One region of the Synechococcus sp. R55.7 genome, then DNA from elsewhere that is predicted to be linked to it. Evidence: predicted binding sites of a transcription regulator. Region 1 holds the regulator's gene; the other holds the start of a gene.
The links. Region 1 encodes NtcA, which controls nitrogen genes in cyanobacteria. Its sites were predicted from a motif close to GTANCNNNNGNTAC; they were not measured.
Positions count from the first base shown of each region.

Region 2: the regulator NtcA is predicted to act here: its motif matches at 1,950-1,963, upstream of glnA (type I glutamate--ammonia ligase).

Region 1 is NZ_JANSIC010000145.1:257-6,066, reverse strand. Features, by position in the region: partial or broken gene NW820_RS08630 (hypothetical protein) at 1-15, opposite strand, end outside; gene NW820_RS08625 (M61 family metallopeptidase) at 87-1,937, opposite strand; gene ntcA (global nitrogen regulator NtcA) at 2,251-2,925, shown strand; gene eno (phosphopyruvate hydratase) at 3,164-4,447, shown strand; partial or broken gene NW820_RS08610 (prolyl oligopeptidase family serine peptidase) at 4,444-5,810, opposite strand, start outside.
Region 2 is NZ_JANSIC010000070.1:5,692-11,613, forward strand. Features, by position in the region: gene NW820_RS05415 (DUF4278 domain-containing protein) at 1-135, shown strand, start outside; gene glnA (type I glutamate--ammonia ligase) at 384-1,808, opposite strand; gene trxB (thioredoxin-disulfide reductase) at 2,274-3,704, shown strand; partial or broken gene purL (phosphoribosylformylglycinamidine synthase subunit PurL) at 3,791-5,922, opposite strand, start outside.

The DNA.
Region 1 (5,810 bases):
CAAAACTAAGTCCATCAGATACTCCTGTCCTCTGCTGCTGTTACTTTTCTTTCCAGTTAACTGGATTACCTGCTTGCCTCAACATGCTAGGAGGAGATAGGTGAATTTTCAAGCAGATGGGGACCTGCCTCTGACCGAAGCTGGGCGCCGACAAGGGATCCCAGCCAGCCTTGCTGAAGGGCTTCTTGAGCAGGAGTCAGTTCAGGCAACACCTCCAACGTGTAGACATCGGGCCGAGGGGGATCCAACGGGATCCAGAAATGTTTCAACTGATCGGCTTGAAAAACGCTCAAACAAATGATCTGGTGGGGCTGATAGGCCGTCAAGCGTTCCGCCAAGTTGGCAGCGCTCACCCTGAACCCATCCAGGGCCACCAGCTCATCGCCGGCCCAGATGCCTGCTTTTTGCGCCGGGGATCCCATCTCCACTGTGCTGATGCGATTGCCCTCGCCGTTGAAATTGAGGCCCAGGTATGGGATGGGGTTGGGGCGGCTGAAGTGGGCTTTAAGGGTGAGGCCAAAGGGGTGTAGGTAAGTGTTGTAGTCTAGCTCTTCCGTGCCTTCCACATAGGCTGCGAAAAACCGGCCAAGATCGGCACCGGCTGCCCGCTCAAACGCCTCCCGCAAGTCTTGGTCGCTGTAGCCCTTCTCTGACCGACCAAAGCGCTGCCACAGATCCTGCAAAGCCGTATCCAGGGATCCCTGACCGCCGGAAAGGTGGCGAATGTGCAGATCCAGCAGCCAACAGACCAAAGCCCCTTTTAAGTAATAAGAAACCTGGCTGTTGAGGGTGTTTTCGTGGGGGCGGTAGAGTTTGATCCAGGTATCGAAGCTGGACTCCCGCAGCGATTGCACGGCCCGGCCCGGAGTACGCTGCAAGCGGCCAATCTGTTCGGAAAGAACTTTTAAAAAATCGCCGGCACTGAGGATCCCTGCCCTCAATAAGATGACGTTTTCGTAATAGCTGGTCGCCCCCTCACAAAACCACAGACATTCCAGATAATTTTCCTGGTTGTAATCGATCTTTTCCAATGCCAGAGGACGCAGACGCTTGACATTCCAGGCATGAAACAACTCGTGGGCCAGCAAAGACAAAAAGCGCCGATAGGACTCCGGCTGATGCAGCTCCAGCCCAGAGTAAAGAAGGGTGGTGCTGTACTTGTGCTCAAGGCCACCAAATCCTCCCGGCGACAAATGCACAATGAACCAGTAGCGGTCGTAGGGTAGCCCACCAAAAAATGCGGCTGTGGTTTCGACAATGGCCTTGGCATCGGCAACGGCCCGATCGACATCCAGAGTGCCCGACCCCCAAACCACAAGGTAATGCGGGATCCCTTCCACCTCAAACGATTGCATCCGATGCAGGCCCACCTCCACCGGGCTATCCACCAGCTCGTCATAGTCCTCCGCCACAAAAGACTGGCCGGAAGCGGGATCCCCAGAAGAGGAGATCAAAGGCCGCAAACTGGTGGCGATGCGCCAATCCGGCTTGGGGGGGATCACCGTCAAGGTGTAAGGTTCCCGCTCGCGACCGGGCACGTAGAGAAAGAGCGCTGCCCCGTTGAAATAGGCGTGGGTCAAATCCAGATGGTTTGTGCGCACCGTCAGCTCATAGGCATAGACCCGGTAGCACACCTTCACGGCAGAAGAACCCGGCGGATCGATTTGCCAGGTATTCTTATCCACCTTCCGCCAGGCCAAAGGGATCCCTTGCTCAGTTGCCGCCTGAAACTCCTGCACATGACGGGCATACTCCCGCACCAAGTAGGATCCCGGCGTCCACACCGGCAGTCGCAGCCGCAAAGGCACCTCTGGATCCACCTCTTGGATCTGCAGTTCCACCTCCAGCAGGTGATTGGCCGGATCCGGCATCCGCACTGTGAAATGCTGGCGGCTCAGTTGAGAAGGTGCAGCAACGATAACCTCTGGGATCCCCATAGATAGATAGATAGATAGATAGAATGTTCCAACCCACTCCACTCTCTACCGCCAAGGGCTGGCGCAGCCCCCAGCGACAATGGCTCTTATCCTAACCCCTGCTTTCGGTTGGGGATCCCTTTCTGGGGCAAAAACGAGACTCAAAAATGTAGCACGTGCTACAAAGATGCCTGGGCAGAACCTTCTACTTTAGGGTAAATCTTGGTATCATCATCGATTCTGAAGTCAAGGGGTCGCAACCTAGCCTAATGCTTCTAGATTGATCTTAATAGGTTGATCTTAGGTATAAACTGACCTTAAAAGGTTGATGAGTATGGCGGTGGCCGTAGCGGAAAAATCTCTGATCACAGCCTTCAAGCAATTGGGAGGCCCTCACCATCCTCCGGTTATCGAAACGTTTGAGCGCGGGAAGACCATTTTTTTTCCAGGGGATCCGGCGGAGCGGGTTTACTTTTTGGTGAAGGGAGCCGTTAAGCTCTCGCGGGTCTACGAAATGGGGGAGGAAATCACCGTCGCCCTCCTACGCGAAAACAGCATCTTCGGCGTGCTCTCCTTTATCACGGGACAGCGCTCCGACCGCTTTTATCACTCGGTGGCTTTTACACCTACCGAGTTACTCTCTCTGCCGATCGAGCAGGTGGAAAAATCCTTGCAGGAGAACGCCGAACTGGCCATGTTGCTGGTTAAAAGCCTGTCGTCTCGTATCTTGCAAACGGAGATGATGATCGAGACGCTGGCTCATCGCGACATGGGATCCCGTCTGGTCAGCTTTTTGTTGATTCTCTGTCGCGATTTCGGGGTGCCTGGCCCAGATGGGGTCACCATCGATCTCAAGCTGTCTCACCAGGCCATTGCCGAGGCCATTGGCTCAACCCGCGTCACCATCACCCGCCTGTTGGGAGAGCTGCGCAAGAAGAAGTACATCTCCATTCACAAGAAGAAGATCACCGTACACGACCCGATGCGGCTGAGCCATCGCTTTGCCTAGAAGGAAGAGGAGAACACCTCCTGAGTAGCACCTTGCCCAGGCAAACCCCGCTCGACGGCTAGTTGAAGCTCTGGCCGGCCTATGTTCAATCTACTGCTGCAGCCTTGAAGAATCTCTGTGCCCGAAGGACAGACTTAAAGTTTTCTGGAAGCTGACCGGATCGCGGGCAAGAATCTACTAGTCTATGGGGGGATCTGGCTTTGGCCAGAGCTATCTAGCCAATTGCTGAGGTGTAACTGTGGAAACGGCCATCGAGTGGATTACCGCCCATGAGATCCTCGACTCGCGAGGGCGTCCCACCCTAGAAGCCCTGGTGGGTCTAGCCAATGGAGCAACGGGCTTGGCGCAGGTTCCCAGCGGTGCCTCGACCGGTACCTTCGAGGCCCATGAGCTGCGGGACGGGGATCCCAAACGCTACGGCGGTAAGGGTGTGCTGAGGGCGGTGGAAAACATCCTTGGCCCCATCCAGTCGGAGCTGCAGGGAGAAGATGCCCTCAACCAAGCCCGTATTGACCAGTTGCTGATCGACCTGGACGGCACCCCCAACAAGTCCCGCCTGGGGGCCAACGCTATTTTGGCAGTTTCTCTGGCGACAGCCAAAGCGGCTGCGGAAGCAGTGGGCTTGCCTCTTTACAAATACCTGGGGGGGCCCTTTGCCAACCTGCTGCCGGTGCCGCTGATGAACGTGCTCAACGGCGGCGCCCACGCCGACAACAACGTCGATATTCAAGAATTTATGCTTGTGCCCATTGGAGCGGCCAGCTTTCGCGAGGCGCTGCGCTACGGGGCTGAGGTGTTTGCGGTACTAAAACAAGTGCTGCAGCAGAAGGGGCTGTCCACCGGTGTGGGGGATGAAGGGGGGTTTGCTCCTGATCTCGACTCCAATGCGGCGGCTTTGGATCTGCTGATGACGGCTATTGAACAGGCAGGCTACAAACCGGGAGCAGATATCGCCTTGGCCTTGGATGTGGCCGCCAACGAGCTGCTGCAGGATGGGCAATATCACTTTGAGGGCAAAGCCCACAGCGCGGCTGATATGGTGGCTTACTACCAGCAACTGCTGGCCAACTATCCCATCCTTTCCATTGAAGATGGGCTAGCGGAAGAAGACTGGGCCGGTTGGCAAGCCATGACCGCTCAACTGGGATCCCGGGTACAGCTGGTGGGAGATGACCTGTTTGTAACCAACCTGACCCGCCTGCAAAAGGGTATCGACAGCGCCGCCGCCAACGCCATTTTGATCAAGCCCAACCAAATCGGCACCCTGACGGAGACCGTCTCGGCCATCCAATTGGCAGTTCAAGCCGGCTTTCGCACCATCATCAGCCACCGCTCTGGCGAGACGGAAGACACCACCATTGCCGACTTGGCGGTGGCCACCCGTGCCGGGCAGATCAAAACCGGATCCCTCTGCCGCAGCGAGCGCATTGCCAAGTACAACCAACTGCTGCGCATCGAAGACGAGCTGGGGGAAGCGGCAGTTTATGCCGGTCGGGTGGGCCTGGGTCCTAGAGCTCGCTAACTTCCCGTTCCGTCCCAGGGGATCCCTAGCACCTGCACCAAAAAGGCCCAGCGGTCGGCAGCTTCCTCAATCAGCTTGCTGGTGGGCTTGCCGGCCCCGTGCCCTGCCTTGGTGTCGATGCGGATGAGGATGGGCTGGGATCCCCCCTGGGCTGCCTGCAGGGCAGCGGCAAACTTGAAGCTGTGGGCGGGCACCACCCGGTCGTCGTGATCTGCGGTGGTGATCAGGGTGGCGGGATAGGCAGTGCCGGGCTTGAGGTTGTGCAGAGGGGAATAGGCGTAGAGGGCCTTGAATTCCTCCGGGTTCTCCGGGGATCCGTACTCGGAGATCCAGGCCCAGCCGATGGTGAACTTATGAAAGCGCAGCATGTCGAACACCCCCACTGCCGGCAGGGCCGCTGCAAACAGCTCCGGCCTCTGAACCAGGCAGGCCCCCACCAGCAGGCCGCCGTTGCTGCCGCCGGAGATGGCCAACTTGGCGGGGTTGGTGTAGCCATGGGCTATCAGCCACTCGGCAGCGGCAATAAAGTCGTCGAACACCTTTTGCTTGTTGAGCTTGGTGCCCGCCTGGTGCCACTCTTCTCCGTACTCGCCGCCGCCGCGCAAATTGGGCTGGGCGTAAACCCCTCCCATTTCCAGCCAGGCCACCAGACCCACTGAAAAGCTGGGGGTAAGAGAGATGCCAAAGCCGCCGTAGCCATACAGCAGGGTGGGGTGATCCCCTGTCCGAGTCAGGCCACGGCGGTGGACGAGAAACATGGGGATGCGGGTGCCATCTTTGCTGGTGTAGAACACCTGCTGCACCTCGTAGGCCTGGGGATCGAAATCCACCTGGGGCTGACGGAACAGGGTGCTGGTGCCGCTGGTGAAATCGTAGCGGTAGATGGTGGGTGGGGTGGTGAAGCTGGTGAAGGTGTAGAAGGTCTCGGTGTCGTAGCGCTTGCCGCCAAAGCCGCTGGCGGATCCCAGCCCGGGCAGCGGAATTTCCCCCAGGTAGCTACCGTCTAAAGCAAAGGTCTTGATCTGGGTGTGGGCGTCTTTGAGGTAGAAGGCCACAAACTGATTGTTGATCAAGCTAACCCCCTGCAGGGTCTCCTCCGCCTCGGGGATCACCTCCTGCACCTGGTCGGGCTGCTCCAAGTCAATCGCCACCAGTCGCCGCCGAGGAGCTTGGCAGTCCGTCAACAGCCAAAAGCGGGATCCGTCGTTGCCCACGAAGCTGTATTCGGCCTCAAACTCGCGGATGAGCTCTACTACAGGAGACTGGGGATCCCGCAAGTCTTTGTAGAAGATGAGGTTTTTGGGATCCGTGCCCCGCCAGACGGAGATGATGAGGTAATTCCCATCTTCAGTAACCCCGCCGG
Region 2 (5,922 bases), on a different contig from region 1:
CAATCCATGCTGCTCCGCGGTACAGAGCAGATTGGCCTGCATGTCAACGTGCGCAACTTCTGGAACCGCATCCAAGGAAAAGTGCATCCCACCTTTCGGCTCAACTACGACCGTAGCCGTGTCAGCATGAGCTGATCTGCCCGTAACTGTTGATGCTCTGGCATGAGCTCAGCGAGAAGGGATCCCGGCTGGGGATCCCCTTTTGGTTTCTGGGTTGAGCTTCCTCAGGTCGATGGACGGCACAGGACGCTTCAACGCTGGCACGAGGTGCTGTTGACCAAAAGTAGCTAAGTTGCCCAAGGGATCCACAATTGAGGGGTGCTATTTCCTCGGAAAAAAACGGGATCCCATCAGGGATCCCGCTGCAGAATCGGCCACACCGCTTAGGCGTCGAAGTAAAGGGCGAACTCGTAGGGGTGAGGCCGCAGATTGATGGGGTTGATCTCGTTGTCGATCTTGTACTCGATATAGGTCTGGATCAGATCCTCAGTAAAGACACCGCCCTCTAGCAAGAAGGCATGATCCTTCTGCAAGCTTTCCAGAGCATCCAGCAGGGATCCAGGCGTGGAAGGGATCTTGGCCAGCTCTTCCGGCTCCAGATCGTAGATATCTTTGTCCAAGGGCTCGCCGGGATGGATCTTATTCTTGATCCCGTCCAGGCCAGCCATCAGCATGGCCGAAAAGGCGATGTAGGGGTTGCAGGTGGCATCCGGGCAGCGGAACTCCAGACGCTTGGCCTTGGGATTGTTGCCGGTCACCGGAATGCGAATGGCAGCGGAACGGTTGCCCTGGGAGTAAGCCAGGTTCACCGGCGCCTCGAAGCCGGGCACCAAGCGCTTGTAGGAGTTGGTGGTGGGGTTGGTGAAGGCCAGGATCGCCGGGGCATGCTTGAGCAGGCCACCGATGTAGTAGAGAGCCGTCTCGCTCAGGTTGGCATAGGTGCCTTCGCTATAGAACAAAGGCTGGCCATCCTTCCAGAGGGACTGGTGGGTGTGCATGCCGGTGCCGTTGTCGTTAAACAGGGGCTTGGGCATGAAGGTGACGGTTTTGCCGTGCTTGCGGGCCACATTCCGGATCACGTATTTGTAAACCATCATGTAGTCGGCAGCCGTGATCAGATCGGCAAAGCGATAGCCCAACTCCCCTTGCCCGCCGGTAGCCACCTCGTGGTGATGCTTCTCGATGGGCACCCCCAACTTGCCCATGGTCAGCAGCATCTCGGTGCGGATGTTTTGATGGGCATCGGTGGGCGGGGCCGGGAAATAGCCCTCTTTGTAGCGAGGCTTGTAGCCCAGGTTGCCACCTTTCTCCTCGCGGCCCGAGTTCCAGCGACCTTCGATGGAATCCACGAAGTAGTAGGCCGAGTTTTGGGTTTGGTCGAAGCGAACATCCTCAAAAATGAAAAACTCCGCTTCCGGCCCGAAGTAAGCCGTATCGGCAATGCCCGTCGATTGCAGATAGGCAACGGCACGGGCGGCAAGGCTGCGGGGACAGCGGCTATAGGGCTGGCCGGTGCGCGGCTCAACAATGCTGCAAGTTATGCTGAGGGTGGGCACCTCCAGAAAGGGATCGATCCAAGCCGTCTTGGGATCCGGCACCATGTACATGTCCGACTCGTTGATCGCTTTCCAGCCCCGGATACTGGATCCGTCAAAGGGAAGCCCCTCGGTGAAGGTTTCTTCCTTGATCATCGAGGTGTGGAAGGAAACATGCTGCCAGGTGCCAAAGATATCCACAAACTTGAGATCCACTATCTGGACGTTGTTGTCCTGGATCATCTGAAGCACTTCTTGGGGCGTGGATGCCATTACTCTCTCCTGATTGGGTTGCGGTTAAGACTGGGGGAACTGTGGCTGAAACAAATGGGATCCCAGCAGGTGATCCCCACGCTTCGACCCAGACAGGCCAAAAACGCTCACTCATCCTAGAAAGGCCAACACGGGTATTTTGTAGTTTCTGATACAAAATTCATTTGAGCTCCGCTTTCTGACCAAGACCAAATTGCTGGCCATCTCAGACACCTCTTTTCCTTCTGGCTTGGGTCAACCGGGATTGGGTGTTGGGGATCCAAAACTTGGGCAATGGCCGCCACTTGGCCAACCTCTGGGCAGAGATAACCCTATGGGATGGGCAAAAAAGGCCCCAATGGCCTGAGGCGAGCGAAAATGAGGCTAATAGGCCTCGGCCTCGACCGGTTCGCCAAGGGGTGTTAAGCTAAAGCGTAGTCGTTATGAGTTTGGCTTTTATTCCCATTGCAGAAGGAGAGACATCGGATGACAGAGCAAAGTCGGGTTGAGAATGTGGTGATTATCGGCTCCGGCCCTGCTGGGTTCACAGCAGCCATTTACGCTGGGCGTGCCAACCTGAAGCCGGTTGTGTTTGAGGGGTTCCAGGCGGGCGGGATCCCGGGCGGGCAACTGATGACCACCACCGAGGTGGAAAACTTTCCGGGCTTTCCCGAGGGCATCACCGGCCCCCAACTGATGAAGAACATGCGGGCTCAAGCGCAGCGGTGGGGGGCAGAACTTTACACCGAAGATGTCACCTTTGTGGATTTAAGCCAGCGGCCCTTTGTCGTCCGTTCTGACGAGCGGGAATTGCGCACCCACAGCCTGATCATCGCCACCGGGGCCACAGCCAAGCGCCTACACCTGCCGGGGGAGGAGACCTACTGGAACCGGGGCATGTCAGCTTGTGCTGTCTGCGATGGGGCTATGCCCATGTTCAGAGGGGTGGAATTGGTGGTGATCGGCGGCGGCGATACTGCCTGTGAGGAGGCCACCTACCTGACCAAGTTTGGATCCCACGTGCACATGCTGGTGCGCAGCGACAAAATGCGGGCCAGCAAGGCCATGCAGGATCGTGTTCTCAACAACCCCAAGATCACTGTGCACTGGAACACCGAGGCGGTGGAAGTGATGGGCGACGGCCTGCGCCTGACCGGGGTGAAAGTGCGGAACAACCAAACCGGCGAAATACGCGAGATGTCAGTGGGTGGCCTATTTTATGCCATTGGCCACAAGCCCAACACCGACTTGTTCAAAGGACAACTGGAACTGGATGAAGTCGGCTACATCGTCACCCGCCCGGGATCCGTGGCCACCAGTGTGGAGGGGGTGTTTGCCGCCGGCGACGTGCAGGATCACGAGTTTCGTCAGGCGATTACCGCTGCCGGCACCGGCTGTATGGCGGCCATGTTGGCAGAGCGCTGGCTCTCGGAACACGGCTTGGCCCAGGAGTATCACGTCCTTCCCCAAAGCCATCCTGAACCCAGCCCTGCTGCGACTTCTGCGGCAGAGTCTGCTGGGGATCCTGCTGTTGAGGAGGCCAGCTTTGAGGAGAATGGACAGGATGACTTAGACTTCAGCAAGACTTGCCATGAGGGGAGCTATGCCCTGCGGCGACTCTACCACGAAAGCGATCGCCTGCTCATGGTCAAGTACACCGCCCCCACCTGTGCCCCTTGTCATGCCCTCAAGCCGATCTTGAACAAGATCATCGATGAGTTCTCGGACAAGCTGCACGTGGTGGAGATCGATATTGAGAAAGATCCGGAGATTGCAGAGGCAGGGGGGGTGGCGGGCACCCCGACGGTGCAATTTTTCAAAAACAAGACGCTGGTGGCCCAGTTGGTGGGCGTTAAGCCCAAGTCCCAATATCGAGAGGTGATCCAGGCCAATTTGTGTGAGGAAAAATCCCCCTAAGGATGTTGTCCTCTCCAACCTCTGGCCCCTCTCCCCAAGGGAGAAGGGAGCTGGGCGCAGAAAACGGTTTCCCAACCGAGGCTCAGCTAGTCCGAAAAGGCACCGTGGTAGGCGGCCTGCATGGCTGCCAAAGACACCACCAGTAAGGGATCCTCTTCTGCCGTCCTTAAGAGCAGGGGATCCGCAGGGGATCCCACCTCTCCCAAAAGCTGCCACTGGCCGGCAAGCTGCGCTTCTAAGTAGGCTTCCCAAGCAGAGCGCTGGGCCGGATCCACAGAAACCAGGATGCGGCTGGATCCCTCGCCAAACAGGGCCTGATCCCAGCGCAAGGATCCAGGAGCCAGGGAGAGGGTTGCGCCGCGGCCTCCGCTCAAGCAGGCTTCTGCCAAAGCCACAGCCAATCCCCCCTCGCTGCAGTCGTGGGCAGAGCGCACCCAGCCCTGGCGGATTCCATGGCGACAGGCAGCTTGCACCCGCTTTTCCAATTCCAGATCCACTGGCGCGGGCCGGCCCGTAACTTGCTGGTGGATGACCGCCAAATACTCGCTGCCCCCCAAGCTGGTGAGGGCCTGGGATCCCAGGAGGTAAATGAGATCCCCTTCTTGCTGCCACCCCTGGCCACAGATGCATTTCAAGTCGGGAATAAGACCCACCATGCCAATGACAGGGGTAGGGTAGATAGCCTGCGATCCCTGGGGGGTGAGGGTCTCGTTGTAGAGAGAAACGTTTCCCCCCGTTACCGGCGTACCGAGGGCACGGCAGGCATCTCCAATCCCCCGACAGGCCAGGGCCAGCTGCCAGTACACCACCGGGTTTTCGGGATTGCCAAAGTTAAGGTTATCGGTAACAGCTAGGGGATCGGCCCCCACACAGGTGAGGTTGCGGGCAGCTTCCGCCACGGCTGCCTTGGCCCCCTCGTAGGGATCCAAATACACCCAGCGGCCATTGCCATCCAGGGTGGCAGCGATGGCCTTGCGGGAAGCTCGCAGGGGCGGCACCTCGCCCACGCCAAACTTTTGGGAACGGATGCGGATAACCGCCGCATCTCCCTGGCCCGGCCAAAGGACGGTGTTGTTTTGCACCTGGTGGTCGTATTGGCGATAGATCCAGGCTTTGCTGGCCAGGGTGGGGCTGGCCAAAAGCTGCAGCAGCACCTCTTTCCATGCCAGCGTTGCCTGAGCGAGGTGGATCCCCTGGCAATCACAAGGGGGTAGAGTGGCGGGATCCCATTGCCACGCTGCCTGCACGTAGGCTGGCGGCTCTGGCAACACCGGACGGACATAGGCGGGGGTGTCTTCGGCCAAAGCCCGCACCGGCACCTGCACCACGCAGGATCCCTGGTGCCAGATCTCCACCAGCGGCTCGGCAATGACTTCCCCGGCCACACTAGCTTGCAAACCCCAGCGGTGGAAGATCTCCATCACCTCCGCCTCGCGGCCTTTTTGCACCACCAGCAGCATCCGCTCCTGGGATTCCGAGAGCAGGTATTCCCAGGCAGCCATGCCGCTTTCCCGCGCCGGCACTCGGTCGAGGTCAAAGCGGATCCCCACCCCTCCCTTGGCGGCCATCTCCGCGGTGGAGCAGGTGATCCCGGCTGCCCCCATATCCTGGGCAGCCACCACAGCTCCTGTGGCAAAGGCCTCCAGACAGGCCTCGATGAGGCACTTGCCCAGGAAGGGATCCCCCACCTGCACTGCCGGCCGATCCTGCTGCGCATCCTCCTTGAGCTCGGCGCTGGCAAAGCTGGCGCCGCGGATGCCATCCCGCCCGGTGGTGGCGCCCACGTACAAGACCGGGTTCCCCACCCCCCGCGCTGCCGATTTCACCACTGCCGGCGTCTCCAGCAGCCCCAGGGCCATGACGTTGACCAAGGGATTGCCGCTGTAGCAGGGATCCACCGCCACTTCTCCCCCCACTGTGGGTACCCCGACACAGTTGCCGTAGTGGGCGATCCCTTCCACCACCCTGGCCATGAGGCGGCGGTTGCGGGGATCGGTTAGCGGCCCAAAGCGCAGCGAGTTAAGCAGGGCAATGGGACGGGCGCCCAGGGTAAAGATATCCCGCAGGATCCCTCCCGCGCCGGTAGCTGCCCCCTGGAAGGGCTCCACTGCCGAAGGATGGTTGTGGGACTCGATCTTAAACGCCAGCCAATCCCCCTCCCCCAGATCCACTACGCCGGCATTTTCCCCCGGCCCCACCACTACCCGCTCGCCCGTGG